Regions from separate parts of the Enterococcus sp. AZ170 genome, predicted to be linked through region 1. Evidence: predicted binding sites of a transcription regulator. Region 1 holds the regulator's gene; the other holds the start of a gene.
What was found. The regulator NrdR, encoded in region 1, represses ribonucleotide reductase genes. The targets are predictions, from matches to a motif close to ACACNATATATNGTGT.
Positions count from the first base shown of each region.

Region 2: the regulator NrdR is predicted to act here: its motif matches at 5,419-5,434, upstream of nrdH (glutaredoxin-like protein NrdH).

Region 1 is NZ_CP172947.1:1,998,708-2,014,861, reverse strand. It holds gene polA (DNA polymerase I) at 167-2,812, shown strand; gene mutM (DNA-formamidopyrimidine glycosylase) at 2,911-3,747, shown strand; gene coaE (dephospho-CoA kinase) at 3,751-4,344, shown strand; gene nrdR (transcriptional regulator NrdR) at 4,645-5,130, shown strand; gene IGJ55_RS09690 (replication initiation and membrane attachment family protein) at 5,143-6,549, shown strand; gene dnaI (primosomal protein DnaI) at 6,549-7,478, shown strand; gene IGJ55_RS09680 (hypothetical protein) at 7,643-8,113, shown strand; M-box (ykoK) riboswitch at 8,272-8,442, shown strand; gene IGJ55_RS09675 (MgtC/SapB family protein) at 8,705-9,370, shown strand; gene IGJ55_RS09670 (GNAT family N-acetyltransferase) at 9,403-9,900, shown strand; gene mgtA (magnesium-translocating P-type ATPase) at 10,134-12,794, shown strand; gene IGJ55_RS09660 (LytR/AlgR family response regulator transcription factor) at 12,972-13,706, shown strand; gene IGJ55_RS09655 (GHKL domain-containing protein) at 13,836-15,062, shown strand; gene IGJ55_RS09650 (YhfC family glutamic-type intramembrane protease) at 15,147-15,845, shown strand; gene IGJ55_RS09645 (DUF3887 domain-containing protein) at 15,842-16,154, shown strand, end outside.
Region 2 is NZ_CP172947.1:2,660,124-2,676,277, reverse strand. It holds gene IGJ55_RS12935 (AI-2E family transporter) at 131-1,249, shown strand; gene nrdF (class 1b ribonucleoside-diphosphate reductase subunit beta) at 1,383-2,345, opposite strand; gene nrdE (class 1b ribonucleoside-diphosphate reductase subunit alpha) at 2,447-4,606, opposite strand; gene nrdI (class Ib ribonucleoside-diphosphate reductase assembly flavoprotein NrdI) at 4,587-4,964, opposite strand; gene nrdH (glutaredoxin-like protein NrdH) at 4,966-5,190, opposite strand; gene IGJ55_RS12910 (FeoA family protein) at 5,636-6,103, shown strand; gene feoB (ferrous iron transport protein B) at 6,107-8,260, shown strand; gene IGJ55_RS12900 (FeoB-associated Cys-rich membrane protein) at 8,265-8,396, shown strand; tRNA gene IGJ55_RS12895 (tRNA-Lys) at 8,508-8,580, shown strand; gene IGJ55_RS12890 (hypothetical protein) at 8,943-9,815, shown strand; gene IGJ55_RS12885 (phosphatidylglycerophosphatase A family protein) at 10,607-11,113, opposite strand; gene IGJ55_RS12880 (DUF1450 domain-containing protein) at 11,199-11,441, shown strand; gene IGJ55_RS12875 (NAD(P)/FAD-dependent oxidoreductase) at 11,566-12,579, opposite strand; gene IGJ55_RS12870 (peptidylprolyl isomerase) at 12,806-13,393, shown strand; gene IGJ55_RS12865 (MalY/PatB family protein) at 13,453-14,619, opposite strand; gene IGJ55_RS12860 (CvfD/Ygs/GSP13 family RNA-binding post-transcriptional regulator) at 14,819-15,187, shown strand; gene IGJ55_RS12855 (hypothetical protein) at 15,252-15,623, shown strand; gene IGJ55_RS12850 (GNAT family N-acetyltransferase) at 15,757-16,154, shown strand, end outside.

The DNA.
Region 1 (16,154 bases):
AACTTAACTAAAATGTTCTTATTTTTAAAGTATTTAAGAGCGTGTTGCACTTAATTTAATAATTCTAATAGACTTTACGAACTTTAGTTCCTTCCTACTGCAAAGTTACCAAATTTTTGTTAGAATAGATAGGAAACCAGTTTGCTTAAGATGAGGAGATAAAAGAATGACAAAAAATAAATTATTATTAGTTGATGGAAACAGCGTGGCGTTTCGAGCATTTTTTGCTTTACACAATTCCTTAGAACGTTTTAAAAATAAAAATGGGTTACATACAAATGCGGTTTATGCGTTTAATAATATGTTTGAAAATGTTATGATAAAAGAAAAACCAACTCATGTTTTAGTCGCATTTGATGCAGGGAAAACCACATTTCGGACCGAATTTTACCCAGAATATAAAGCAGGACGTTCAAAAACACCTGGAGAATTTAAAGAGCAGATGCCTTACATTCGTGAATTGTTAACTGGTTTAGGTGTAAAATATTATGAATTAGATAATTATGAAGCAGATGACATCATTGGAACATTAGCGACTAAAGTACCTAAGGACCAATTTGATGTGGTCGTCTTATCAGGTGATCGAGATTTGACTCAGTTAGCAACAGATTCAGTAAAAGTAGATATTACGATCAAAGGTGTCAGTGATTTAGAATCCTATACACCAGAGCATGTAGCTGAAAAATATGATGGGTTGACCCCCAATCAAATTATCGATATGAAAGGTTTAGCCGGAGATACTTCAGATAATATCCCTGGGGTAACAAAAATTGGTGAAAAGACAGCTATTAAATTGTTAAAAGAATTCGGTTCAGTTGAGGGCGTTTATGAAAACATCGATAGCTTGAAGCAAAGCAAAATGAAAGAGAATTTGATTAACGACAAAGAACAAGCTTTTATGTCAAAGCGCTTAGCGACGATCAATATCGATTCTCCAGTTGAAATCAATATTGATGAACTAAAATATGAAGGAAAAGACTTAGAAAAATTGATTCCTTTCTATAAAGAAATGGAATTCAAACAAATGCTAAGCAAATTGAATGTTGAAGAAGAAGTAGTTGAGCTAGAAGATGTTCATTTTGATGTGGTAGATACATTCACAGAAGAAATGTTTACCGATGATATGGCCTTATATGTTGAAATGTTGGAAGATAATTACCATACTTCACCGATTGTAGGTGTTGCGTGGGGAACAAGGAACAAAGTATACACAACAAACAGTTTAGAATTATTTGAAAGCAAACCATTTGTTGATTGGCTGTTATCAGAAAAATATAAAAAAATAGTGTACGATGCAAAACGTACCTATGTGTCTCTTAACCGCTACGTTGGGAAACCTCAAGGTATTACGTTTGATGTCTTATTAGCTGCTTATTTATTAGATACAAATGATAACAATGCGGATATTGAGGGTGTAGCGCAGCACTATGGTTATACTGATATCCACTCGGATGAATCAGTTTATGGAAAAGGTGCGAAAAAAGGCTTACCAGAAGATGATGAGGCTTTTTTCAGCCATCTTGCACGGAAAGTCAACGCTATTCATTTTCTATCTGAAAAACTAGATGCAGAATTAGTTGAAAAGAATCAAGCTGATCTATTCTATAAAATGGAACTACCGCTCTCAAAAATATTGGGTGATATGGAAATCACAGGTATTCGTGTGGATGCGAATCGATTGAAAGAAATGCGTATCGAATTTTCAGATCGACTACGTGAAATCGAACAAAAAATATATGCAGAAGCTGGCGAAGAATTCAATTTGAATTCACCTAAACAATTGGGCGTGATTTTATTTGAAAAAATGGGTCTACCTGTTATTAAAAAAACAAAGACTGGCTATTCAACCGCAGTTGACGTGCTGGAACAATTAAAAGAGCAAGCACCGATCGTCGAAGATATTTTGGTCTATCGTCAAATCGCCAAAATCCAATCAACCTATGTTGAGGGGCTATTAAAAGTGATTCAACCTGATGACAAGATCCACACACGCTATGTTCAAACATTGACTCAAACAGGACGTTTGAGTTCAGTTGATCCTAACTTACAAAATATTCCAATCCGTTTAGAAGAAGGACGGAAAATTCGTCAAGCTTTTGTACCGAGAGAAAATGATTGGTTGATTTTTTCATCCGATTATTCTCAAATTGAACTACGTGTTTTAGCACACATTTCAGATGATCAACATTTGAAAGAAGCTTTTATTGAAGGTCAAGATATTCACTCTAGCACAGCTATGCGTGTTTTTGGTATTGAAAAACCGGAAGATGTAACACCGAATATGCGTCGCCAAGCAAAAGCTGTAAATTTTGGCATAGTTTACGGAATCAGTGATTATGGGTTGTCGCAAAACCTTGGTATTACTAGAAAGCAAGCACAAGAATATATTGATACGTATTTTGAAAAATATCCTGGTGTGAAAAAGTATATGGAAGCTATTGTTCGGGATGCTAAAGATAAAGGATTTGTAGAAACGTTATATAATCGCCGCCGTTATTTACCAGATATCAATTCACGTAATTTTAATTTACGTTCATTTGCGGAGCGGACAGCGATTAATACACCGATTCAGGGAAGTGCTGCGGATATTTTGAAAATTGCAATGATCAACATGCAAAAACGTTTGAAAGAAGAAAATATGCAAGCAACAATGCTATTGCAAGTACATGATGAACTTGTTTTTGAAGCACCTGAATCTGAGTTAGAAAAATTAAATGACTTAGTTAAAGATGTGATGGAAAATGCTGTTGCTTTACACGTACCGTTGCTAACGGATAGTAGTTGGGGCAAAACATGGTATGACGCTAAATAGATAAGGCAATAAAATAAGTGGAAAAGACTGACTAAACGACAATGTTAAAAACATTGCTGTGTTGGTTTCAGTCTTTTTTTCTAAAGGAGCGATGAAAGGTGCCTGAATTACCAGAAGTTGAAACAGTCAGAAAAGGGTTAGAAAAATTAGTCGTTGGAAAAACCATCAAAGAAGTAACTGTTTTATGGCCAAGGATCATCGAAACACCAGAAGTTGATGTTTTTGCACAACAATTGATCGGGCAAACAATTGAAAACATGGAGCGTCGTGGCAAGTTTTTGATTTTTAAATTAACAAACTATGATTTGGTCTCTCATTTGCGAATGGAAGGAAAGTATGAAACCCATGATCCGCAGAATGACCGAAATAAGCATACTCACGTTATTTTTACATTCACTGATGAAACAGAATTAAGATACTTAGATGTGCGTAAATTTGGTAGGATGACTTTAGTAGAAAAAAATCAAGCAGGGCTATATAAAGGGATTTTAGCTCTAGGTCCTGAGCCTGTCCCTTCTCAATTTAAATTATCAGAATTCCGCAGAGGTCTAAAGAAGCATCATAAGGCAATCAAGCCATTATTATTGGATCAGCGTCTAGTGACAGGGTTGGGCAATATTTATGTAGATGAGGCACTGTGGGAAGCGAAGATCCATCCTGAGCAGCCAGCAGACACCTTAAAAGCCAAAGAAATTGAGCGCTTATATCATGCGATCATTGACGTTCTCGGTCGTGCAGTTGAGGCTGGTGGAACAACAATTCGAAGCTATCTAAATGCTCTCGGAGAAGCTGGAACGTTTCAAATTTCTTTAAATGTTTACGGTCAAACAGAAAAGCCCTGCTCGAGATGTGGGACACCGATTAAAAAAATCAAGGTTGCTCAACGAGGAACGCATTTTTGTCCAAAATGTCAAACCTTGAAAGTGAGGAATTGATGGATGGGTCTGATATTAGGTTTAACTGGAGGTATTGCTACAGGGAAAAGTACGGTTGTTAATGTATTTAAAAATTTAGGTTTCCCCATCGTGGATGCGGATATTATAGCAAGAGAAGTTGTTGAGCCTGGAAGCATCGGACTGGCTGAGATTGTTTCGGTTTTTGGAACAAATATTATCAATTCTGATGGTTCATTAAACAGAAAAAAGCTAGGTGTACTTATATTTTCCGATGCACAAAAAAGAAAAATACTCAATAAAATTCTGTCTCCATGTATAAAAGAAAGAATCTTAGCTGAAATCGAATCAAAAAAAGATAAAGCATCGTTAATAATCGTTGATATACCATTACTTTATGAAGGCGGTTATGACAAATTTGTCGATCAAGTGGCTGTCGTGTATATTCCAGAAAAGCTCCAGTTACTTCGCTTGATGAAAAGAGATCATCTAAGTGAAAATGAAGCTTTGCAACGAATCCAAAGCCAATTATCGATTGAAGAAAAGAAAAAAAATGCGGATATTGTTTTTGATAATCAAGAAAATATTGAAAAAACAAAAAAGTTAATTGAAGCATGGGTTTCTGAAAAAAACTTTTAAGTAGATGATAAGTCCTCTATCTATTTTATGTTTTTTTTAAATAGCAGTAATTATAAAGCGATGAATAAATCTTATTGTCGCTTTTTTTGATTTTTTTAATAAAAAAAGAAAAATGAATATGTTTTATATTGGAATTTTCATTATTTATTCCAACTCTTTCTTTTTGAATACCAGGATTAAATGAGCATTAATTTCTCGTGGAACTATTACTAGATGTATGGCTTCTCAAGCATTTCATGTTATAATATAGATACGTAAATAATGTATATTATAAAATATAAGATAAACGAGGTGAACACTATGCGTTGTCCAAGATGTCATCATAATAATTCTCGAGTGATCGATAGTCGTCAAGCAGATGATGGACGTGCAATTCGTCGTCGCAGAGAATGTGAAAATTGCAATTACCGTTTTACAACCTTCGAACGAATTGAAGCGGCGCCATTGTTAGTCATCAAGAAAAATGGGGATCGAGAAGAATTTAATAGAGAGAAAGTTTTACGCGGATTGATTCGCTCTGCTGAAAAACGACCTGTTGCTATGGAACAAATGGAGCAAATCGTCGATAATGTTGAAAATCGAGTACGTAGTTTAGGTGAAAACGAAGTCTCAACGACGTTAGTCGGAGAATATGTTATGGAAGATTTAGTTAATCTAGATGAGATTGCTTATATTCGATTTGCCAGTGTTTACCGTCAGTTCAAAGATATGAGTGTATTCCTAAAAGAATTGCAGGATATCGTAGACAAAGCGAAATCATCAAGTGACGATGCAACAAATGAATAAGGAGGTCTTTCCTTGAAAGACAATTGGAAAGAAGTCCATCCTAAAAGTATATTTCAAGCGGCGATTGCTTGTTCGCTTTCTAATCAGGAACAAGAGATATTGACCCTTTTATACCAACCTATTATCGGTGTGGATGCCTTTGGTTTATATCTAACACTGTTATCTGAAGCTGAAAAAACTGGGATTAGTGAGTCGCTGTTTCACGCAGAATTGATTACGATAATGGATAAGAGTATTAAACAAATTCAATTGGCTAGAAAGAAATTAGAAGGCATTGGTTTATTAAGTACTTTTGTAAAAAATGATGCTGAACTGGGGACTTTGTTTTTATATCGTTTGAACCATCCTGAAACAGCAGAACGTTTTTTTAAAGATGAAGTATTATCGCTAACACTTTTAAACAGTGTAGGTCAGCGGAAATTAGATAAATTATTTGATCGGTTCAAACCAAAGTTCATTAATTTGAACGGTTTTGAAGAAATTTCGGTAGGCTTTAAAGATGCTTATCTATTTAAAGAAGAACAAATTGTGGCACAAAGCAACCAATTAAGTCAAATGGAGCAAGCTTTTGAGGATCCCCGTCCAGCACAGAAAATAAGTGCAGTCAGTGAACAATTTGATTGGTCCTATTTTATACAAGGAATCGAAAAACTGGGTATCAAATTACCAGATAATCATGTTGGTTTTAAAGAAGAAGTTTTTGTTTTTCATAATTTATTTGGAATTACAGAACTAGACATGATCGATTTCTGTTCTAAATCATTTGACTATTATACAGGAAAAATTGACACAAAAGAATTTGAGCGTGCGGTCTATAGGACCTATGATCCTGATAAAAAACAAAAACCAAGTCAGTTTCAAAAAAATGAGACAGTTGATTTATCAGCTGAAGATCAACAAACATACCGTTACAATTCATTAAAAATGAATGGCTTTTCAATGCAAGATATTCAGATGATCATGGACAGTGAGAACAATTTTCCGCTAAACTATTTGGAAGCATTGAAAAATGAGCGTGGCGGCTATACGACTCCACAAGAACGCTCTTTAGTTAAATATTTAGTCAGCAAATCAGGCTTGCCAAACAGTGTGATCAATGTCTTGATCAACTATGTTTATAATATTCAAAAGCAACCAACATTGAAAGCCGATTATGTGAATCGAATCGCAAACGAATGGGCTCAAAGTGGCATTTTTTCTCCAGAAAAAGCAATTGATCATGTACGAGAAATTGCTAAAAAAGGCAAAGAACAAAAGCAAACAAGACAGCGCTATGGTCAAAATAATCGACCAATTCGCCAAGAAACATTACCAGATTGGGTTGACAATCCAGTTGAGGAGCAAAAATTATCTAAAGAAGAGCAGGCGCGATTGGATAAAGAAATACAAGATTTCTTAAGCAAAGGAGGCGATAATTAATGGAAGATGTAGGGAAAGAAATGTCAAAAATCATTCAAAACAGAGACATGAACGAACGGTACAATGAGTTAGTTGAAGTTGTATTGAAAGATACGGATGTTCAACAATTTATTCAGGAAAATCGTGAACGTTTGTCAGATGATGATATTCGAAAAAGTTATTCAAAACTATATGAATTTGTTCAAGAAAAACGTAAATATAATTTGAATGATCCAACAATGATCGCACCTGGATATGAGCCAAAACTAACCTTGAATTTCCATTATATCGATGTCACTTATGTGCCGACAGAAGCTCTGATTGCCAAGCAAAAAGAAGATGAAATTCGTAAACGAGTTCGGGCCATGGATATGCCAAAGGATGTGCGAGAAGCGAACCTAAGTAGATTTGATACAGCATCTCAAGGTCGTGCTCAAGCGATGGCCGAAACAATGAAATTTCTAAATGATTACACTTCTAATCCAAAAGAATTTCATAAAGGACTTTATTTACAAGGGACATTTGGTGTAGGGAAATCTTTTCTACTAGGTGCAATTGCCAACAGCTTAGCTGAACGGGGATTCGTTACAACGATTGTTCATTTTCCAACCTTTACTGTCGAAATGAAACAAGCAATCGGCAAAGATATGGTAGGCCCAAAATTGGATGCCGTTAAAAAGTCCCCTGTTTTGATGATTGATGATTTAGGTGCGGAATCAATGACGTCTTGGATTCGAGATGATGTGCTTAGTGTGATTTTACAATATCGGATGCAAGAACAATTAGTGACTTTTTTTTCATCGAATCTAAATTTAAAGGATTTAGAAAAGCACTTGACCGTGACTCAGCGTGGGGAACAAGAGCCGTTGAAGGCTCGTCGAATCATGGAGCGGATTCGTTATTTAGCACAAGAAATTACGATGTCAGGCAATGACCGGAGAAATGGTTAAAGGTGGTCAGACTACTACAGCTTTTATGGAAGCCATGTGGTTGAGATGTAACTCGAAGAGTTCTGTCTCAATCATTTTTTATTTTTTAAGAGAACTAAGGATGATATTAGACTGGAATCAAAAATATAGCTTATAATTAGATATCAATAATGGAGGGATATCCTATGAAAAAAATCACATTAGCAGTGCTAACTATCATTACATTGATTTCTTTAGGAGCATGTACGAAAAATAACCATGATTCTGCAAAAGGAAGTGAAGAAACATCTATGAGTAGTAAACAAAATCAAGTGACAGATGAAACATCTCATAACGTGGAACAAGAACAAGCAAAATCAGTATTTATAGCCACTTTAATGGAAGATGCTAGGAGAAACGAGACGGTAGACAAATCTCTACGTTTGGTTTTAAATGAAGTTGAAGTAATTGAAGATCCAGAAAAAATAATCGGTATGATGAAAAATGATGGCGTAATCTTAAATGTATCAGATGAACAATTGGCAGATGGTATTACTGAAAATGATTTGAAAAAGGGAGATAAAATTCAATTTACCTTAGTTGGTTTACCTGCCATGACAATGTCGATCCCACCTCAAGTAGTTGGTAATTCAGTAGTCAAAGTTGAAAAAAATTAATCTATCAAAAATCACTGTTAAAAACGCACTATTCAAGTATTTTTTGACAGTGATTTTTTGATTTTGTAGTGAAACGATCATTGCTTATTCAAAAAATAAACGAAAAAACATTGACATTTGTTTTGTGATGGTGGTATAGTTCTTTCTGTAAGACAACTAAATAGATTTGTTAGGTGAGGCTCCTATACAAACATAGGCTACTGCCCAAAAACATCGAGAGATGCCAATGGGTAGAACAGGGATTGTCGATTACAAGGCTTTTCATAAGGTAGCTAAAAGCTCTGCTTTTTACGTTGTATAGTGCCAAAACTCAACGATTAGATCATGCAGGCTTTTTTTTGTACGCCTATTTATGACCTTCCGCTGAGTTTTTGGCGGAAGGTTTTTTGCTGTGAAACACTGCGATTGCCATTGGCAGAGCAGATGTTGAACAGTACTTGTCGATCGAAGAGAGAGAAGTGCCCGACGTACTGAAACCCAACGATTGCCATTAGCAGAGCAGATGTTGAACAGTACTTGTCGATCGAAGAGAGGGACGTAACGAGCTGAAAACAAACAAACCGAAGAAAGGAGAAAGCCTATGCATTTTTAATTAATATTGTTGCGAGTATCTTTGCAGGAATGATCATCGGTGCGGAAAGACAATGGCGAAAAAAGTTGGCTGGTATGAGAACGATGACTTTGGTAACGTTTGGTTCATGTCAGTTCGTTTCGCTATCATCGCTGATTCAAGATGACAATAGTCCAACACGAATTGCGGCTCAAGTCGTCAGTGGTATTGGGTTTCTTGCCGGGGGAGTGATTTTACGAGAAGGATTTAGCGTAACTGGCATCAATACCGCAGCAACATTATGGTGTTCAGCAGCTGTGGGCAGTATGATTGGTGCTGGATTTGTAACAGAAGGCGTAGTTTGTGCTGTTATCTTAATGTTAGTGAACATCCTGTTGAGAAATTTATCTTTCAAAATAGATGATTATACAGTTCAAAGAGAAGACGATCAAACAGAGACAATTCATTATCTTTCTGTTATTGCTAGTAACAGCAGTGAAGTCATGCTTAGAACTGAGATTATCCAGTTGTTAGATAAGTACTGTCTAACATTCACTAAATTTTCTTGTACAGATTTAGCTGGAAAAAAAGTCCGGTTGTTTTTGGAAATTGAGGCTACAAGAAATGGTAGTCTAGCAATCAATACGATTATTTCTGAGTTGTCTCAGCTTTCAGAAGTTATAGAAATCAATCAAATGACTAACTAAAAGAACGGAGGAATCAAGATGGTAAAACAGTGATGGTTAAAATTATCAATTGGAATAGTGAAGCCTATTGGGCAGGAGTCCAATTAAGAAACGAATTGCTTAAGTCTAGTGCTGGTAAAGAATGGATCAAAGAGTTGCCTTTGAACGAAGAAAAAGATATTCATATGACAGCTATGATCGAAGGAAATGTTGTGGGAACATTAATTCTTTCAAAAAAGAGTAGAACAATAGGGCAAATCAAACAAGTAGCTATTAATGAAGTGCATCAAGGCTTTGGTATTGGAAAAAAATTACTTGAATTTGCTGAAAAAGTAGCAGAACTTATGGGGTGCCAAATCATAATTCTAAACGGGCGTATGCAGGCTTGGGGTTTTTATGAACATTTTGGATATCAAAGTATAGGACAAGCCTATAATGACGGAAATGTCGTCTTAAAAACATTTGAGAAAAGAATCTACACTAATAAGAAAATCGAATTATTTAAATTTATTAGATATATAACGCTAAAGGAGATGGAAACAAATGGATGACAGTAGTCAGATGATCAAGGACCTTTGTAAAAAGAACCCTGTTTTTAAAGAAGATAAGTTTATTATTGTCTATTTGTTTCTAGGGCAGTTCAGAAACTTACTCCGATAAGCATACCTCTTTTTCCATTGGTCCGATTCTTAAAAGATTGAATATCTGAGCATTGAGATAACTTAAATCGCTATGCGATCATCTATTATCTCATTGGTAAGAGTTTAGAAAGAAGGAAAAACAAATGGAAAAAAGAATAACATTAACTAAAGAAAAGAACCAATCTTATGAATATTTTGCAAGAAATTCAGCAGAAAATATCGTAACCTATTTCAATTCTTCAAAGCGAGGACTAACACATCAACAAGCAGTCTTATCGAGAGAAACGTTTGGGGAAAACATTATCTCACATGGTAAAAAAACGCCTCTGATTGTTCAAATAATCAAAGCTTATTTTACACCCTTCACAATCGTTTTACTCACGTTGGCAATCATCTCATTTATCACTGATTATGTGATTGCACCACCTGAAGATCGTGATCTCATCGGTGTCTTGATTATTTTAGCAATGGTTTTGATCAGTGGTACAATGACACTAATTCAATCGGTTAAATCAAATCAAGCGGCTGAAAAATTGAACAATTTGGTCAAGGTTACAGCCACTGTTGTTCGTAGAAAACAGACAGTAGAGCTTCCAATCGAAGAAATTGTTTGCGGTGATATCATAAAATTATCAGCAGGAGATATGATTCCAGCCGATATTCGTTTAACGAAAACGAAAGATTTATTCGTTTCACAATCAGCTATGACAGGGGAAAGTTACCCTGTAGAAAAAAGAGCAGACTATAAACTAAAAGCAGGCAGTTCAGAAACAGAATATGAAAATATTGTATTTATGGGCAGTAATGTAATTAGTGGTAGTGCTGAAGGTATAGTTGTTTCTGTGGGAGATGATACACTTTTTGGTAAAGTGGCGCAAGATGTTTCTGATAAAAATCCTCAAACGAATTTTGAATTAGGTATTAGTAAAACTTCGTGGTTATTGATTCGTTTTATGTTAGTCATGGCACCAGCTGTTTTTTTAATCAATGGTTTAACAAAAGGAGATTGGTTTGACGCCTTTCTTTTCGGGTTATCAGTAGCAGTTGGACTAACACCTGAAATGTTGCCAATGATCGTGACAACCAATCTTGTCAAAGGGGCTTCAAGAATGGCCAAAAAAGGAACGATCATAAAAAATCTAAATGCTATTCAAAATTTTGGTGCAATCGATGTTTTGTGTACAGATAAAACAGGAACATTAACGCAAGATAAAATTATCTTAGAATATCATTTAGATTGTGATGGAAAAGAAGACAATCGCGTATTACGCCATGCTTTTTTTAATAGTTATTATCAAACTGGATTGAAAAATTTAATGGATGTCGCTATTATTGATGCAGCAAAAACTGAACTTTCAATCGATTCCTCTGAGTATCGAAAAGTAGATGAAATTCCTTTTGATTTTAAACGTCGTCGTATGAGTGTCGTGATTGAAGACAATACTGGAAAAACGCAAATGATCACAAAGGGTGCTGTTGAAGAAATGCTGGAAATTTCTAGCTATGTTGACTATCAAGGCGTAGTAACACCTTTAACAGAAGAGCTGAAAAAAGAGCTATTAAAAACAGTTGAAGAATTAAACGAGGACGGTTTACGTGTACTTGCTGTTTCCCAAAAAACAAATCCTGCAACAATCGATGAATTTTCTGTCTCAGATGAAAATGAAATGGTTTTGATCGGCTATCTTGCCTTTCTTGATCCACCCAAAGAGACGACTAAAGTTGCATTAGAAGCACTAAAAAATCACGGAGTAGGGGTCAAAGTCTTAACCGGTGATAATGCATTAGTAACAAAATCAGTGAGTAAGCAGGTTGGATTAGCCCATGAAGAGTTGATCTCTGGAAGCGAAATCGCACGAATGAATGATTCTGAACTAAAAATGATTGCAGAAAAATATAATATTTTTGTGAAATTAACCCCGCAACAAAAAACAAGAATCGTTCAAGTTCTAAGAGAGTCAGGTCATACTGTTGGGTTCATGGGAGATGGGATTAATGATGCACCAGCAATGAAAGAAGCAGATGTTGGCATCTCTGTTGATACGGCTGTTGATATTGCAAAAGAATCGGCAGATGTCATCTTGCTAGAAAAGGATTTGATGATCCTTGAACGTGGTTTATTAGCAGGGAGAACTACATTTGGAAACATCATGAAATATGTTAAAATGACAGCTAGTTCAAACTTTGGTAATATGTTTTCGGTGGTAGTTGCTAGTATCTTTTTACCATTTTTACCAATGCTACCGTTACAATTGCTGTTTTTGAATTTGATTTATGATATTTCTTGTATGTCGATTCCTTGGGATCACGTTGATGATGACTATTTAGAAAAACCCAAAAAATGGGATGCATCGAAAATCGGTTCCTTCATGAAATGGTTAGGACCAACTAGTTCAGTCTTTGACATTACGACTTACTTATTAATGTATTTCGTTATCTGTCCCCAATTAGTTGGCGGAAATTATCATGATTTAGCACCAGCCCAACAAGCAACCTTTATTGCCATTTTCCATGCAGGGTGGTTTGTTGAATCACTTTGGTCACAAACATTGGTGATTCATACCTTGCGTACACCTAAGATTCCATTTTTACAAAGTCGCGCATCATTTATTCTAACGACAATTACTTCATTAGGGATTGCGGTCGGGACAATTTTGCCCTTTACAGGCTTTGGAGAAAGTTTAGGCTTAACAGGATTGCCATTAAATTATTTCGCTTGGCTAGGTTTAACAATAGTAAGTTATTTGCTATTGGTTATGGTCGTAAAAAAAATCTATGTGAAGCGTTTTGGGGAATTATTATAGTAAGAACGATTTTATGAGTGAAGATTTTTGCTAAATAAATGCAGGGAGGAAATGGTTACTAAATTTTCCTCTCTGTTTTTATTTTGTTTATCTTGCGCTGTTTTTTTATAAAAAAGCTAGTATAATTGAATTAGTTTGAAAAAATTATAGCGTTGATTGATCGAGGGGTGAGAATAGATGAGTATTTTTGTTTTGGAAGATGATGTTATTCAGGCACAAGCGTTAAAGCGCATCATAACCGACATTTGTGAGGAAAAAAATGTTAGTTATGAGTTTATATTTGTTACCAAAAAAGGCGAACAAATCTTAGAACAGATCCCCAACTCAATATCGCCAAACATTTATTTTCTCGATATCGAGATCAAAAAGTCTGTATATAATGGATTTGAGGTTGCTAAGAAAATTCGTATGATTGATGATACAGGATTAATTGTTTTTATAACGACACATTCAGAATTTGCTCCGATATCCTATCAATATATGGTTTCTGCCTTGGCCTTTATAGAAAAAATGACTGAACCAGCAATTTTGAAAGAAGAAATCGAAAAATGTCTGATTAAATATCAGGAGTTGAATCAAAAACAAGTGATCGATGATTATTTGATCGTTAGTAACAGTCATGCAACAATAAAAGTACCTGTTTCAGATTTCTATTACGCAATGACGACAGATGCGCATCGCTTAGCCCTTTTCACCCAACAACGATCGCTGCGCTTTTATGGTGAACTGAAAGAAATCGAAACCAGCAAGAGTCAATTTATGCGTTGTCATCAATCTTATGTTGTTAATTTAGATAAAATTGGGGAAATAGATCATACTCAACGGGAATTGATTTTATCTAATGGAATGAAAATTCCAGTTTCAAGACGAATGTTGAAATCAGTGTGTGATCACTGGATAACAGGTTTGTAAAAAATCGAGAATGGTTGGTCAATGGTTATGGGGATAATAATAAGTACAAGTTTAGTAATAGGATTCGTTTATTTTATATTTTATTTAGAGTTGATCAATAGCAAAATAGCTTGGAGCAGACTGTTTATCTTGAATACTATTTTGACAATTGTAACAGGCTTTTTTAATAGTAGTGGATACAATATCTATTCAGTCGTTACTATTTTTTTACTATTGTTTTACTTAGGGGTAAGGCAAAAGCAACATAAACTATCTATCGTTGAAAATATATATTTTTCTGGGGTAACGGTCTTTTTGATTACTTTTTTACAAAGTGAATTGAATAAAATCTTTACGTGGTTATTAATCTATTCTCAATTTCCAACCTATTTTTCAAGTTTTATAGTCCTCCCATTGGTTGTTGCTTTGTTTATGTTTTGCTTAATCATGATACTCCGAAAGAAAATCAGCCGAGTATTTGCTTATTTGGTTGAAAGCCCAATGCTGTATTTAAGTATTGTTTGCATCCTGATTTGTAATTTTTTTCTTTTTATGGCATTCAATCCTGCATCATTTTTTTTCCAGCATTATTTTTGGCAGTTTGAGCCATTAGCCTATCCTTTGTTGTTTGTTGCGTTTGGATTGGCACTTTTTTTCTTTTATTATAGTTTTAAATTAACAAATAAGAAACTCTTAGCAAAGCAAAAAGAATCTGAATATTATGAGATGAAGCAATATACAGAGAAGTTGGAAATCTTACACGAAGAATTGGCGACTTTTCGTCACGATTATTCGAACGTGCTTCTTTCTCTAGAGGAAAGTATCCGTTCAAAAGATTTAGATTCGATTCAGCAGGTGTATTATGAAGTAATCAAACCAACTTCAAAGATTATTTCTAATAAAGAACTTGAATTGACTAAATTAACGAAAATAAAAATTGTTGAAATCAAAAGTGTGTTGAGTGTCAAAGTTATAGATGCTTGTCAAAAAAACTTGAATGTCACAGTGGATATACCAGAAGAAATAACAGAAATTTATATTGATCTGCTTGATTTTATCAGAAGTATTTCAATCGTAGTGGACAATGCTATCGAAGCCGCAGAAGCATCTGATGAGAGAGAATTGATCATTGCGTTTTTTGAAGTAGAAGACAATCAGATTTTTGTCGCAAAAAATAGTTGTCCAAAAAATATTCTGCCGATTGATCAAATGTTTCGCAAATCTAAATCCAGCAAAGAAAGTAAGTGGAATCAAAGAGGTTATGGACTATTTTCCTTAGAGCAAATAGTTAATCACTCGCCAAATTTAATGATAGAAACATGTATAGAGCACCCTTATTTGATTCAAACATTGAAACTCAATAAAAACCACTTGTGAACGAAAAAGAACCACTTGTGAACAGAACTATTACAGAATGCGCACCAAGATGTATACTTTTATTGAAGAAGTACATGAAAAGAGGTGAGTGAACTGTTTAGTGCTGTGATAGCGTTAAGTGTGGGTGGGATTCTTCCAATAGTTATCTTGAGCTATTGTTTAGTCAAACGTAGCTATGTAAAAGCGTTTCTTTTAGGTGTTTTGACATTCATAATTTTCCAATTAGTCCTTAGGCTTCCTTTATTACAATTTTTGTCAAAGAATAGTTTAGAATTCAATCTTTTTCAAACGATGCATCCAATTGTTTACCTTCTTTTTCTAGCTTTTACTGCTGGACTTTTTGAAGAAGTGGGTCGATATGTCATGATGAACTATTGTTTAAAAGCGTATGCTTCTTTTCAAACAGCTGTATTTTTTGGTCTAGGGCATGGCGGAATTGAAGCGTTTTTATTTTTAGGGATGAACGCTCTCATTTATTTAATAAGTCCAGTGCATCCAGAGATTGCAACTAGTGACTTTTTGTGGGGGAGTTTAGAAAGAATAATTGCAATAACTTTCCATGTAGAATTATCAATAATTGTAATGAAAAGTGTTGAAGAACAAAAGCTTCACTATCTTTGGTTTGCAATAGTTTTACACGGACTGATTGATTCAGTGATTGCGATTGCACAATATTCTGGGAGTCTATCACTCATCTTAACGGAAAGCCTTTTTGGCATCATTGTGATAGGCTTAGGTTTTTATGTTAGAAAATTAAAAAAAGAGTGGAGTGTCCTAAAATGAAAAAAGTCTTATCATCAGTAATCACGATCCTTATTGGAATGACGATCTTAACCGCTTGCGGAGAAAAAGTCGATCAAGAGACTTCAAATAAAATGACAGCTAAAGCTGAGGAAATTGTAACATTGATCAATGATGGGAATTATGATAAAGCTAGTGAATCCTTTTCTGATAAAATGCTAGAACAATTGAATAGAGCGGATTTTGAGAAAGCTATTGCACCAGTTCTTGAAAAATCAGGACCGTTTGAAACAGTTGATAAAAGTACTGTTGAAAAGAAAGACAATTTTTATGTGGTTGTTTTAGTTGCCA
Region 2 (16,154 bases), 660 kb from region 1:
AAAATAAGTATAGCATGGAATGAGAGGTAGTTATAAAATCTTTTATAAGATAACACGAAAATTGAGACAATAACCCCTTTATGCTAGTAAAGAATGATAGAATAAAAGTATTCGTTATTGGAGGTTTTGTATGGGATCGTTATTCAAACAATCAAAATTATTATTTTGGACAGTAGAAATTGTACTTACGATTATTGGGGTTTTCTTTTTATTGAAGATGCCTAACGTTTTTAGCCCAATTTTAGGAATGGTATCAGCTGTTTTTATGCCATTATTGATTGCAGGTTTTTTATATTATATGTTCGATCCACTTGTTTTATTTTTAGAAAAACGTGGTCTTCCAAGAATTATTGGCTTTTTGCTTTCATTTGCGGTCTTAATCGTTTTGATTACACTAGTTGTCATGAATGTCGTTCCTCAATTAGTTAATCAGTCAGTTGAATTAAGCCAGTCGCTTCCTACCTATGCTGAGGAAATGAATCAATGGTTGAATGATTTAGGAGAGCTTGAAGCATTTAAAGGATTTAATATTCAAGAACAGTTAGATAAAGCGAATATTACAATTAGCAATATTTTGAATTTTGCAATTGTGGGTGTAACAAGTAGTCTTTCAAAAATTGTGAGTATTTTGATGCGATTTTTCATTTTGCTTTTTACTGTACCGTTTATCTTGTTTTTTATGTTTAAAGATGGGCATAAATTTTTAGACGCATTGTCTCATTTTTTTCCAAAGAGTATTCGTAGTGAGTTACAGCAAACCGTAAAAGAGATGAATCAAACTTTGTCAGCATATATTAGTAGTACGGTTTTAGATGCATTTATTATTGGGATTTTAAGTTTTATCGCGATGACGATATTTAAGCAACCATATAGCTTACTGTTAGCTGTATTTTGTGGTCTGACGAATATTATTCCCTATGTTGGCCCATTTATTGGGGCAGTTCCAGCAATTTTAGTGGGTCTATTTATTTCACCCTGGCAAGCTTTATATATGGCAGTGTCGATTTTAGTTATTCAGCAACTGGATGGCAATTTGATCAAACCATTGTTGATGGGGAAATCTCTAAATGTTCATCCTTTAACGATCATCTTAGTTTTGATTGCAGCGGGCAGTGTCGGTGGAATCATCGGGATGCTGATTTGTATTCCTGTATATGCAGTTATTAAAACATTGGTTCTTAATATTAGTAAAATTTATAACATTAAGAAGGAGAGTAAGGATCGTTCCTCCAATGAACCAATCAGTTAAGTCTTGCTGATTCAGCTTTTTATAAAGTAGATAGAGAAAAGGCGACAAGCGAATAATTATTAAAAAATAAGTCTAGGCTAAAAACTCAAATGGTTTTAGCCTAGACTTATTTTTATGTGTTCAAAAGAGATGATTAGTCCATACCAATCAGGTAATCGTCATCTTTCATTGCTTCAACAGTTCCTAATAGGTAACCATTACCGACTTGTGAGAAGAAATCATGGTTGCTAGTACCAGTAGAGATACCATTCATAACGATTGGATTAACATCATTTGCTGTATCAGCAAATAATGGATCCATACCAAGATTCATCAAGGCTTTATTCGCATTGTAACGTAAGAAAGTTTTCACTTCTTCAGTCCAGCCTAACTCATCATATAATTGCTCTGTGTAACGTTCTTCATTTTCATATAGCTCATAAAGAAGATTATACATCCAGTCTTTCATGTCATTTTGTTCTGCTTCATTCAATTCATTGAAGCCTAATTGGAATTTGTATCCAATATAAGTACCATGAACAGACTCATCGCGAATGATTAGTTTAATGATTTCGGCAACGTTTGCTAGTTTATTATTCCCTAAGTAGTAAAGAGGAGTGTAAAAACCAGAATAGAAAAGAAAGGTTTCCAAAAATACGCTCGCAACTTTCTTTTCGAGTGGCGTACCATTTTTATATATTTCATTGATTTTTTCAGCTTTTGTTTGTAGATAAACATTAGTATTTGTCCATTCGAAGATTTCATCGATTTCTTTTTTAGTATTTAATGTACTAAAAATGGATGAATAGCTTTTTGCGTGAACAGATTCCATAAATTGGATATTGTTTAAAACAGCTTCTTCATGTGGCGTACGAACGTCGTTTCTTAATTGTTCCATACCACTTTCAGACTGAACAGTATCTAGTAGAGTCAAACCGCCAAAAACGTATCCTACAGTTGTTTTTTCTAAATCTGAAAGAGTTCTCCAATCATCTAGATCGTTAGACAAAGGAATACGAGTATCTAGCCAAAATTGCTCCGTTAGTTTTTCCCAAGTAGACTTATCGATCACATCTTCGATAGCGTTCCAGTTAATCGCTTCATAATATGTTGCCATGTATGTTCCTCCTCATTACCTTTACGTTAAAATACAATAAATCATAGAACAAGGCGACCAGAGGACGCCTTGTTTGTATATATGTTTGCTGGTCTTAATTTTTAGATGACACAACTCTCACATTGGTTGCTACCGATTTCTTCAGCATCATCCGTAAATGTTCTTACGTAATAGATTGATTTTACCCCTTTATGGAAAGCATAGTGACGTAAAATATTCAAATCACGAGTGGTTTGTTTTGGTGAATCTTTCCATTCATATAAGCCTTCAGGAATTTCAGAACGCATAAACAAGGTTAAACTCATACCTTGATCCACATGTTGTTGCGCTGTTGCATAAACATCAATGACTTTACGCATATCCATGTCATAAGCAGATGTATAATAAGGAATCGTATCATTTGCGAGATAAGGCGCAGGATAATAAATTTTACCAATTTTCTTTTCTTGACGCTCTTCGATCATCCGAGTGATTGGGTGAATACTAGCACTCGTATCATTGATATAAGAAATAGAACCATTCGGTGCAACTGCTAAACGATTTTGATGATATAAGCCGTCTTGCTTCACTGCATCACGTAATTTTGCCCAGTCTTCAGAAGTTGGGACAAAAATATCTTTAAAGATTTCTTTGACTTTATCTGATTGTGGAGTGAAGTCTCCGTCAATATATTTATCAAAATAAGAACCATTAGCATAATCAGATTTTTCAAAATTATAAAAGGTTTCATTATATTGTTTTGCAATGTTATTACTTTCTACTAAAGTCCAGTAGTTCAATAAAGTAAAGTAAACATTGGTGAAATCTAGTGAATCTTTAGAACCATACTCCATATGGTTTTTAGCAAAGAACGTATGCAGACCCATCGCACCAAGTCCGATGGTATGACTTAATTTATTTCCGTTTTGAATAGAAGGCACTACATCAATATCAGATGCATCCGTTACAAAAGTTAAAGCACGAGTCATGGCACGAACAGATTTACCAAAGTCAGGACTGTCCATCAAGTTGACAATGTTTGTCGAACCTAAGTTACAACTGATATCTGTACCAAGTGTTTCATATTCTTGTTTGCCATTTAAAACAGAAGGTGTTTGAACTTGTAAAATTTCTGAACATAAGTTACTCATGATGATTTTGCCATAAGCTGGATTACTTCTATTAGCTGTATCAATATTGATGATATATGGATAGCCAGATTCTTGTTGTAATTTAGAAATTTCATTTTCTAGATCACGCGCTTTGATTTTACGTTTACGAATCTTAGGATTGGCAACTAGATTATCGTATTCTTTGGTAATATCAATATAAGAGAACGGGACACCATATTCACGTTCTACACTATAAGGGCTGAATAGATACATATCTTCATTATTACGTGCTAATTCATAAAATTTATCAGGAACCACAACGCCTAACGATAAAGTTTTCACACGAACCTTTTCATCCGCATTTTCTTTTTTTGTTGAAAGGAACATTTCGATATCTGGATGGAAAACGTTTAGATAAACAACTCCAGCACCTTGACGTTGACCTAGTTGATTAGAATAACTAAAGCTATCTTCGAACAATTTCATAACGGGAACCACGCCGCTGGCAGCTCCTTCATATCCTTTGATCGGAGCACCTGCTTCACGTAAGTTGGCTAATGTGATACCCACACCGCCACCAATACGTGATAATTGTAAAGCGGAGTTGATTGAACGGCCGATACTGTTCATGTCATCTGTTACTTGGATCAAGAAACAAGAAACAAGCTCACCACGGCGTTTACGTCCTGCATTCAAGAATGAAGGTGTGGCTGGTTGATAACGTTGGTGGATCATTTCATCAGCTAAAACTAAAGCCAATTCTTCATTACCATCAGCAAAATACAAGGCATTGAAAGCCACACGATCTTCATAGCTTTCTAAGTATTCACTACCTTCATTGTTTTTAAGTGCATATTGTGAATAAAACTTATAAGCTGCCATAAATGATTTGAATTCAAAGTTTTGTTCATCTAAAAACGTATATAATTTTTCAATAAAAGCCATAGAATATTTTTGGACAAAAGCAGTTTCCAAATAGTCGTTCTCGATTAAATAATTGATTTTTGCTTCTATAGTGTCGAAGGTTCTTGTGTTAGGAAGGACATTTTCTTTGAAAAAAGCTTCCAATGCTTCTTTATCCTTATGTAAAGGAATTTGTCCGTCAACAGGACGATTGATCTCATTATTCAGCTTAAAATAGCTAACATCTTTAATTTCTTTTAGACTCAAGTTCATTCACTACTTTCTTAAAGGATTCCACGTCTTCATTCGTACCGCTAAATTCAAATGCAAAAAGCATTGGAACGTTATAATCACGTGCTATGTCTTTGGCTGTATATACAAACAAATCTGCGAAATTGAGGTTTCCGCCTCCAGCAACGCCTTGCAAGTATTCTTGATTATTTTTGTAATCAAGAAAATCATTCACTACTTCCGTGATTTCTTGGTCATAAGTAGGAACGACTAGGACAAAAGGCTCATTTATCTCAAAAAAAGGATTCGCAGGCTCAATTTCACAAGCTGCTAAATCCAATTTTTTAATGAAGCGTCTAGTTTGTCCAGTGACTGAGAAATAAACAATTTTCATTTTAGCTAGCCAATTGTTTTAATTGATCAGGACGGAATCCTACAACTGTTGTAGCATCAGAAGTGATAACCGGAACACTTTGGAATCCTTGTTCTTTTAACCAGTCGATTGCGTCTGGTTGGATATCGATATTTACTTCTTCAAATGCTATATTATTCTCGCTCAAAAAGCGTTTTGCCATTTTACATTGGATACAATTATTTTTAGAAAAGATTTTTACGTTCATTTTTATTTCCCCCTCAATTAGTTTACTTCACTAGTATAAATCTCTCAGAAAAAAAGTCAACACTTAGGCACTACATATTGTGGTCGTTTTTTGTTTGAATACCATGTTTTGTGTTTTTGAAAGAAATATGAAAGCACGTATTCTCTAGATTTAAGCGCCTTTTCTTACCATTTTTGTGTTTAAAAAAGAAATTTATTAAATTTTGAATCGGAACTTCTAATTTCAAAAACACAAGATATAGTGGTCAATCAATATACAAGACACTAGGATAATGGGACCAATTTTAATGGGAGAATATTTTCTTACTATAGGTAGAAAGAAGATTGATTTAAGTATCACAAACAGGTATACTTAATGAGAACGATTATCAATATCATTGAGAATCAAAATGAAACTTTTTCACAATAGAATAAGAAAAGAACAGTTAAAATAGGGAGGGTATCCAATGTTAACATTGGCACAGGCAAAGTTGAATAAGGTTTATACAATTGAAGAGATCCAAGCAGAAGGTTTTGCACGGAAGCATTTGAATAATCTGGGTCTTGTGCCAGGAGGCAAGGTTGTCTTGGTCAATTATTCCAGTGAGAATGGAATTGTCCTTTTACACAATAGCCGAATTGCGATCAACCTATCTGTCTTAAAACAAATTATAATAGTAGAAAAAAGTATTGATGAAGAAAATTGGTTGTCTTTAGATCAATTAATTGTAGGTGAAAAAGCACGAGTCATCGGGATCCATGGACAAGGAGCTGTCAAAAGACGGTTGATGGATATGGGGCTTACAAAAGGCGTTGATCTACTTGTTAGAAAAATGGCTCCTTTAGGCGATCCAATCGAAATCAATCTCCGTGGCTATGAATTGACGTTAAGGAAGAATGAAGCAGAACTAGTCTTGGTACAGAAAGAGGGATAAAAAATGAAAGAACAGCATATTGCTCTGACAGGAAATCCGAATAGTGGGAAGACAACTGCATTTAATGCACTGACAGGAGCCAATCAATATGTAGGAAATTGGCCAGGCGTTACCGTTGAACGAAAAGAAGGTAAATTGAAAAAAAGCAAACAAATAACGATCCAAGATTTACCAGGTATCTATTCCCTTTCCCCATACACACCGGAAGAAGTTGTTGCTCGGGATTACTTACTTAGTGGCAGTCCAGATGTGATTGTTAATATTGTGGATGCGACAAATCTAGAGCGTAATCTATATTTGACAACTCAATTGATGGAAACTGGGATTTCTGTTGTAGTCGGATTGAATATGATGGATATTTTAGATAAAACAGGAAGAAAAATTAATATCGAAAAACTTTCCTATGGTTTGGGTGTAGATGTACTAGGTGTCAGTGCTTTAAAAAATCGCGGGCTTGATGAATTAATTCAAAAAGCGGTTAAAGCAACAGAAGTCTTTCCGCCAGAGTTCAATTATCCAACCTATGATAATCGTTTAGAAGCAGCCTTAAATGAAATTGTGGATGTATTGGGAAACAGTGTGCTAGAAAAGCAAGCACGTTGGTACAGTATCAAATTATTTGAAAGAGATGCCAGAGTTGAGTCAGAATTAGAATTAAGTAGTCTTCAAAAAAATGAAATAAAAGAAATCATTAAAATCACTGAAAAGATTTTTGGGGATGATAGTGAGGCAATCATAATTAATGAGCGTTATGAATTTATTACTCGTTTAACTGCTCTTTGTGCGATCGAAAAAAATGAAATAACATATAGTACCAGTGATAAAATTGACCGAATTGTGACAAATCGTTGGCTAGCACTACCGATTTTTGCTTTGATCATGTGGTTTGTCTATTACTTAGCAATTCAAACTGTGGGCACTATGGGAACGGACTGGATCAATGATGAATTATTCGGAAATATTGTCCCAACGACAGTTAGTAATTGGCTTACAAATTGGCAAGTGGCACCGTGGATGCAAAGTTTGATTTTAGATGGAATCATTGCTGGAGTTGGAGCAGTTTTAGGATTCTTACCACAGTTAGCTGTTTTATTCTTGTGTTTAGGCTTTTTGGAAGATTGTGGTTACATGTCAAGAATTGCGTTTGTGATGGATCGTTTGTTTCGGAAATTTGGCCTGTCGGGAAAATCCTTTATACCGATGCTGATTGCGACCGGTTGTGGTGTACCAGGTGTCATGGCAAGTCGTACAATCGAAAATGAAAAGGATCGCAAGATGACAATCATGGTGACAACCTTTATGCCTTGTTCAGCAAAATTGCCGATCATCGCACTGATAGCTGGAGCATTTTTTCCAAAAAGTAGTTGGGTTTCACCATCGGCTTATTTTATCGGGATCGCAGCGATTGTGTTATCGGGTATTGCTTTGAAAAAGACACGGTCATTTTCTGGAGATCCAGCACCGTTTATCATGGAATTACCCGCATATCATATGTCCCAACTACGTGGCGTGCTCCGTCATGCCTATGATCGCAGTAAATCATTTGTGAAAAAAGCGGGGACGATTATTTTTGTGATGAGTATCATTATTTGGTTTACATCTACTTATACATTTACCTTACAAGAAGCGGGTGCTGATCAAAGTATTTTAGCAAATTTAGGTAAAATAATTGCACCATTATTCGCACCGCTTGGCTGGGGAACTTGGCAAGGAGCGGTTGCTACGATCACAGGCTTAGTTGCAAAGGAAAACGTGATCGGCACATTCGGTATTTTATTTGGGCATTTAGGTGAAGTTTCTGAAGATGGCGTTGAGGTATGGTCCGCTTTACAAGGTGCTTTTACCCCAGTTGCTGCATATTCATTTTTAGTTTTTAATCTATTATGTGCACCATGCTTTGCAGCGATTGGTGCAATTCGCAGAGAAATGGGTGATTGGAAATGGACATGGGGAGCGATCGGCTATCAATGTGGTTTAGCCTATGTTGTAAGTTTTATCATCTATCAATTTGGGCATGTTATTTTTGAAAATGGCCAAATCGGTGTTGGTATTTTTATGGCAGGATTTTTAGTTATACTCATGGGGTATTATTTAGTTAGAAAGCCAAAAGTAAAAGAAGCACCAGTTGTGACATTGGCAACTTTAGAAAGAGGGTAAGAAGATGGCCACGATTGTTTTAGCAATACTGATTTTCGGAGGAGCAGGCTCTATTGTTTATACTCAAATCAAGAAAGGGAAAAGCTGTGATGACTGTCATACAACTTGTCCAGTGAAAAAAGAGCAAGGAGAGTAGACAGTTTGGACGCAATGAGATAAATAGAGTTAAAATTTATTTCATTGCGTCTGATGTTCCCTCTTGAATAAACGACTTTCAAGTGCTACAATATTTAAGTACTAATTATTTGGGTCGTTAGCTCAGTTGGTAGAGCAGCTGACTCTTAATCAGCGGGTCATGGGTTCGAGCCCCTTACGACCCATTGGGTGCCAAACCCACGAGAATGGTATTCTGTCGGCGTCTTCTGACGTTTAGAAGATGGAATATGCGTTCTCTTTTTTTGTTTCAGAAATTTACGAAACAAAAGGCTCTTTGTCAACTAATGTTGGTGAAGAAAATCCAAAGAATTAAATCAATGATGAAGCCTAGAGGGAAATTCCTCTAGGTTTTTCCATTTTTAAAAAATTTTCATTAAAAGTAATGTTTTTGTTTTATCGAGCTAAATTAAAAATCAAAACAATTGTCTAAGACTCAAAAGCAAAAATCGCATCCCTAATCATAAGAAGTGAGTAATCGGTTATTTGATGATAAACTAAAGAAAAGAAAGTTCTAGGAGGGACAAAAATGAAAAAGAAACTCATTTATTCATTCATACTACTTGCAGGAATATCACTAGCTGCCTGTGGAGGAAAAACTAAGACTGTTGAAAGTTCAACTTCGAATAAAAGTACAGAAAATAGTAGTCAAAGCAATAGTTCAACTAGTAGCACAACAAAATCAAGTTCAATCAAATCCTCTACAGAGAACTCAGCTTCGTCTGAATCAAAATCAAGTGAAAGCCAATCAGCAGTCAAAGCAGAGACGAATGCTCCTGCAAAACAAGCAGATGCTGTGTTAAGTCAGCTCAGCACAGCATTTCCCAATGATCGTTTACCCCAAGCGGTATTAACAAGCAAGACAGCTGACTATTTAACCGCAGCAACGACAAGCACGGCTGATCAGGAGAATTTCAGAATTTTATATTATGCTGAAAATCATGCAATCGAGGTCAATGATATTGTAGTTAATGACTTGCAACCAATTGCCTCGTTTGAAAAAAAATCGTATGATTCCAATGAAACAGCTGCTAGTGTAGTAAATCAAATTATTGATAATGGTGGAAGTAAAATAGATTTAGGGTATGGAATTACTGGCTATCAACAAGGGGCAGCGGGATCAAGTTACTTATCGTGGCAAGAAGGAAATTGGAGTCTGGTTGTTAGGGCTTCAAATATTGGTGGAGAAGTTGCTGAACCGTTAGCTAAAGAAGCTGTGGCTTACTTAGAAACAGCGATGCTTCCAGCTCCTCAAAATATTGGACAAATTTCTTTAACAGCTAGTACAAGTGATAGCTATCAAAATAATTCAATCGTTTGGCAAAAAGGATTGATTGTTTATACAATTCAACACTTTGATGCACTTCAAGCATTAAAAATGACAGTATCAACAAATCAATAACTATAGTTACATGCTTCTTAAAGAAACAAAACAAAAAAGTGATTTGCTATTAAACAAATAATATTGAAAAAAGTGTCTGTCTATTTTTTATTTATATAAAGATCGATTTTTAAAGGAAAAATAAAGCTCAATCAGCATTGACGAAACATTCACTCATCTTGTACAATGAGTACATGATAGAAGCAAAAATAATAAAATAAAAAAGGCACTTCATAGTCTGGTGGCCGCCAAACTACGAAGCCCTGATGAGTCAAGACACTGACCAATCAAGTTGCCCTCGTCAATGCAAAAGCACTGACATGATTCATTGTACTCAATTTTTAGGAAAATATCTACCCCTAAAAGTATACGAGATGATGAACATGACAGGGTTTACTTATTGATTGATACAACGGTATTGGAAGGAATTCTAATACTGTTTTTTTATTTTTTGCTTCTATCTCTTGTTTTAAGTATCCTTGTTGAACAGTCTTAGATATGAAGCTAAGTAAGGTTCAATGAATAAAGGATATGTTGGCTAAAGTTTACCACTATAGGCATTTGATTTATCTATTGGGGAAGAAAATCAACAGCTGAAAAAATGTGCTCATTTATCAGAAAGAACTCTTGTTGCCTATAGTGGTAGCTTTATACCTAAGTATAAGAAAATGTCATATACTTTAAACTTATTATAATGGCAAGGTTACTAATGTAGCAATTGAAACGATGTTAAAAAATAAAAAAGAGTCGAATTATTATTTAAGTATCAAAAAATTGATACAGTAAGATTCGACTCTTTTTTTGATTGAAAATTATTGTGTGATACGGCTTTTATCCGGTTGAGAATGAGCTAAGCGACTAGCAGCAGCTGCTGCGATGGCCCCCACAATATCATCTAAAAATGTATGAACATGCGGTCCTTCATGAGAATTTAATTTAGCAAGAATGCCAGGTTTTACTTTATCGATGTAACCGTAGTTTGTAAAGCCGATTGAGCCATACACGTTGACAATCGAAAGCGCCAAAATTTCGTCGATTCCATACAGCCCTTCATCTTCCTCTAGAATTTCTTGTAAAGGATGAAGCAATTTCTTTTCTTCAGCTAAGATATCTAATTGAATACCTGTAATAATCGTATTATGAACCTCGCGTTTAGATAAGACACTGTCGATATGTTCAATACAGGTTGCTAAATCAAGATCCTCAATGTAGGGCTTTTGTAAGAATAAAACTAATTCAGCCAAATCTTCCATCTCAACGCCACGATCTTTTAATAACTGTCGTGCTTTGTTTTCTAACGTTTCACCTTTTATCACCAAAATAAAAACCTCCAATGCGTCATTTATAGACTTAGAATACATCAATGGTATACTATCTAGAGAGAAAATTGCAAGGAGAAGATCGATGAACCCACTGATAGAATGTTGTGAACAAAATTTGGCTAAAGGCGCAGAGCTATTGTTAAGTGATCCATTTATCGAAGAAAATGGAGACGTAATCTCTTATTCTTGTATGAATGAATGCATTCTTTGCGCCCAAACATACTTTGTTTTATTTGAAGGAGAACGAATTACCGGCGAAACACCAGAAGAGCTTGTGGTTAATATAAAAAAAGCCCTTGTCCTTTGGCAAGAAGAAATGGGTTAAAAAAAGAGAGCGAAACAAAACTGATTTTTAGTTTTGTTTCGCTCTCTTTATCTGAATAAATGGCGAGAAAAAAGCAGTGCATCTTATTTCTCGGAGCTAAGCACTTTTGTTTTGGGCTTTTTGATTAAAGCATTTTCGCTTCTTTTCCTTCAAATAAACTAGTGCTGTGCATCGGTTGCGTTCTAGCATCTGGCTTAATGAAGTGCAATGCGTTATTGACAGCTGTTGGTGCTTCACCGAAGCCTGTGGCAATCAATTTTACTTTGCCGTCATAGTTGCAAATATCACCAACTGCATAGACACCAGGAATGTTTGTTGACATGTCTGAGTTTACTTCAATCGCATTTCGGCTGACATCTAAACCCCAATCTTTCAAATGCCCTAATGAAGAAGTGAAGCCATAATTAATAATCAAAGAATCCAAATCAAGTTGTTCGAAATTATCTGCTTTGGTTTCTTTTAATTTGATACCTTTGAAGGAATTATCTTCTACTAATAATTGATCAATGACATAAGGGGTATAAATAGATACGTCAGAATTTTTCAAATTATCTACACTATGTTCATGTCCACGAAATTCAGGGCGGCGATGGATAATTGAAACTTTTTCAGCGATAGGTTCTAACATTAGCGCCCAATCAATGGCAGAGTCACCACCACCTGCAATCGCAACTTTTTTACCAGAAAATTTGTTCATATCAGTAACATAATAATGAACGTGATTTCCTTCAAGTTCTGTCGCACCATCAAGGGTTAGACGTCTAGGTTGGAAGGAGCCATTTCCGATAGCAAAGATAACGGCTTTAGAATAGTGAACACCCTTCGAAGTTTCGATACGCAGATAACCATCTTCTTGCACTAAGTTTCTTACTTCTTCCTCTAAACAAGTTTCATGAGCAAAAGGGGCAATTTGTTTTTCTAAATTGTCAATCAGCTCGCTGGCTTTAATTGCAGGAAAACCAGGAACGTCATAAATATATTTTTCAGGGTAAAGCGTAGATAGTTGTCCGCCAAGTTGGGGTAGGCTATCAATAATTTTTGTTTTTGCTTTACGAATTCCTGCATAAAAAGCGGCGAAAAGACCGACGGGGCCTGCGCCGACGATAGTTAGATCATAAATGTTTTTTGAATCAGACATCAAAATTCCCTCCAGTTTCTATAATAAAAAAGGTTTCATCTATATAAAATGAAAGCAAAAAAAGTAGTATATCGTTTTTCACAAAATAGCACTTGTAGCAGAAAAAAGCAAGTGGGAGTTTGTGAAAAAAGGCTTCTCTTAAAAGAATAACAAAGATAATGGAATTTTCAAGTGAAGTTGTTTATGATAGTATAAGTAAGTAAAAATTAATAAGGAGGAAACAACTATGTCAGAATTTCCACAATTAGATTTAGCGAATGTTAAAGGCCCAAAAGCCGTGATTAAAACCAACCGTGGGGATATTACTGTTCAACTTTTCCCGGATCATGCACCAAAAACAGTTGAAAATTTTGTTCAATTAGCGAAAAAAGGCTATTATGATGGTGTGATATTTCACCGTGTCATTCCAGATTTCATGATTCAAGGTGGCGATCCCACTGGAACAGGTATGGGCGGCGAAAGTATTTATGGTGAAAAATTTGAAGATGAGTTCTCTAAAGACGTATTTAACTTGCGTGGAGCTTTATCAATGGCAAATGCGGGCCCTAATACAAACGGCAGTCAATTCTTTATTGTAAATAATCAAAATGTCCCTGCAAATATGTTTGGTCAATTAGAAGGGGCAGGATTCCCTACAGAAGTGATCGAAGCGTATAAAAAAGGCGGTACTCCTTGGTTAGACTTCCGTCATACCGTTTTCGGTCATGTCGTGGAAGGTATGGATGTTGTTGATGAAATTGGTGGTGTACAAAGAGACTCACAAGATCGTCCAACATTTGACGTAGTGATCGATAAAGTAGAAATCAGCGAATAAGCTCATTTATTTAAAATAAAAGCTCAAAACAAAATAGACTTTGTTTTGAGCTTTTTTTACTATTCAAAAGAATGTTTGATTCTGTGCAAACCTTCTACAAGAGTTTCTTTTGGACATGCGATATTTAAGCGCATATGCTGTGTCCCATTAGGACCAAAAGAAATTCCCGGATTTAAAACGACTTTTCCTTGATGAACAAGCCGGTTTTGGATTTGTGTATCAGACAAATCCAAAGCAGAGAAATCTAACCAAATTAAATAAGTCCCTTCTGGGCGCATCATTTTGACTTTAGGTAGTTCAGTTTGTAAGAATTCACTCACAAGATCGATGTTTTCTTTTAAGTAAACCAATAATTCTTTTAACCAAGTATCACCATTTTTATATGCAGCTTCCGTTCCAACATAACCAAAGATGTTGATCTCATTTTGAAAATTTTGTTCTTGTGCAGCGACAAATTTTTTCCGTAAATCAGGATTTTCAATAAAAATCATTGAGTTTTTAATCCCTGCTAGATTGAACGTTTTAGTAGCAGCGGTTAAAGTAATTGAAAAATCCTTAAATGTCGGGTGGACATTCGTGAATGTTGTAAACACGTGAGGAGCAAAAATCAAATCCTGATGGATCTCATCACTGATAACAAGAACATCATATTTTGCACATAATTTGCCAAAAGCTTCCAATTCACTTTTGCTCCAGACACGGCCGCCAGGGTTGTGAGGATTACAAAGAATAACAACTCGTACATTCTCATCCACGATTTGTTTCGCCATCATTTCCAGGTCCATAACGAAGTGTTCTTGTTCTATTAATAGCTGGCTTCGAATCAGTTTACGATTATTTTGTTCAACGACTTTGGCAAATGGAGGATAAACTGGATCGTGGATCAAAACAGCATCACCAGGTTCAGTGTATGCTTGAATAGCTAATGAAAGACTTGGTACAACACCACTATTGAAAAGAATAGCTTCTTTACCAACGGAAAAATCATGGTGCCGCTTTTGCCAACTTTGAATTGCTTCGTATAATGAATCGGGAGCAGGCGAGTAACCTAAAATTCCTTGCTCTGCTGTTTCTTTTAAGGCCTCAAGGACTGGCAGATTTGCTTTGAAATCCATATCAGCTATCCACAAAGGCAAAAGACCATCTTCTCCATAAGTATCTTTAATGGAATCCCATTTTGAACAATTTGTATTACGGCGATCATAAACTCTATCAAAATTGACCATTCAATCCATCCTTTCTATTCTAAAACATTTTTCACTAAATAAACTCTAACTATAGTATAATAGACTTTCGATAAAATATGAATAAAAAGAATTAATAAATAAAGTAGTAGAAATAAATTCATGCACTTTTTAATGGAACGTGATATCATTTTATAGAAGCAAAACATTTTGATGGGATTTATGAAAAGAGGATAAGAAAATGGAATACAAAATAGGGATGATTCTTAACGGAACGATCACAGGGTTACAACCCTACGGTGCTTTTGTTTCATTAAGTGATACAATCCAAGGATTGATACATGTTTCAGAAGTACAAGCTGGCTATACTAAAAATATTCACAGTTTATTGACAGTTGGACAAGAGGTTAAAGTGCAGATTATTGATGTTGATGAATACTCAAAAAAAATCAGCTTATCTTTAAGAACCTTAGAGACACAAATCCAGCAACCAAATCTTCGCCGTAAAAAATACTTTACCAATAAAAATAAAAAAATAGGGTTTGAGACATTAGAAAAAGAGCTTCCTATCTGGACTAATGAAGCGATGAACGAGTTACTTGAGAAATAATTCTGTTTTTTTTCAGAAAATATGGTACAATTTTCGTAGTTTATGAAAACAAAAATTAATTGAGGTGGATGTTTTGTCTAACAAAAAAGTCGCTGGTACTATTATGCTGAATCTAAATGATGGTTCAAAAAAGTTTCTTGTTCATCCTGATGGTGAGTCAATGGCGTTTGTGACAACAAAAGTTTCTGAAGATATGACCGGATTGGCGAGTATGTTACAATTTTTTAAAGAAGAAATTCAACTAGATGTTACTTCAATTAATTTAGTCGAGTTAACAAATGCACATACAGATGCTGAAAATATGCCTTTATTTGTATTTGAAATGAACGAAGAACATATGAATTCTACGAACAATGATAGTTACGTGTGGGAAAAACCATCTGAATTAAAAAATTTACTAGCTTCTTATGATATTCAAGGAGTACCAATGTTTTAACATTAAATAGTTAGATAATAATAAAAGGCACTGTGGTGACCTCTTTTATTTCAGAGTTTAAAAAACAGGACAAAGCAATCATGTTTTGTTCTTTTTTTTTACAAAAGTATATATAGATAGGAAGAAGTAAAGAATGCAACTAAAGAAAGTCACTAAGACAGAAACGAAAATAGCACTATCTATATTAAAAGAAAGTGCGGAATGGTTACAAGAAATAGGGAGTGATCAGTGGTCTGATATTTTACAGGGAGAAGATAAGCATGGTTTAGCCGAAGCTGTCGAAAGAGGAGAAGTATTTTTCTTCTATAATAATAAGAACCAATTAGCAGGAATGGTAGCCGCATGGAAAAATCCAACTGCATGGGACAAATTACTTTGGCAAGAGTATGACCCTAAGCAATTTGCTTACTATCTCCATCGCGTAATCATTCGGCCAAACTATAGAGGTAGTGGTTATGGAAAAGAATTGTTGACTGAGTTGAAACTAAAATTTAAAACAGAAGTATCAGAACTACGTTTAGATTGTTTAGC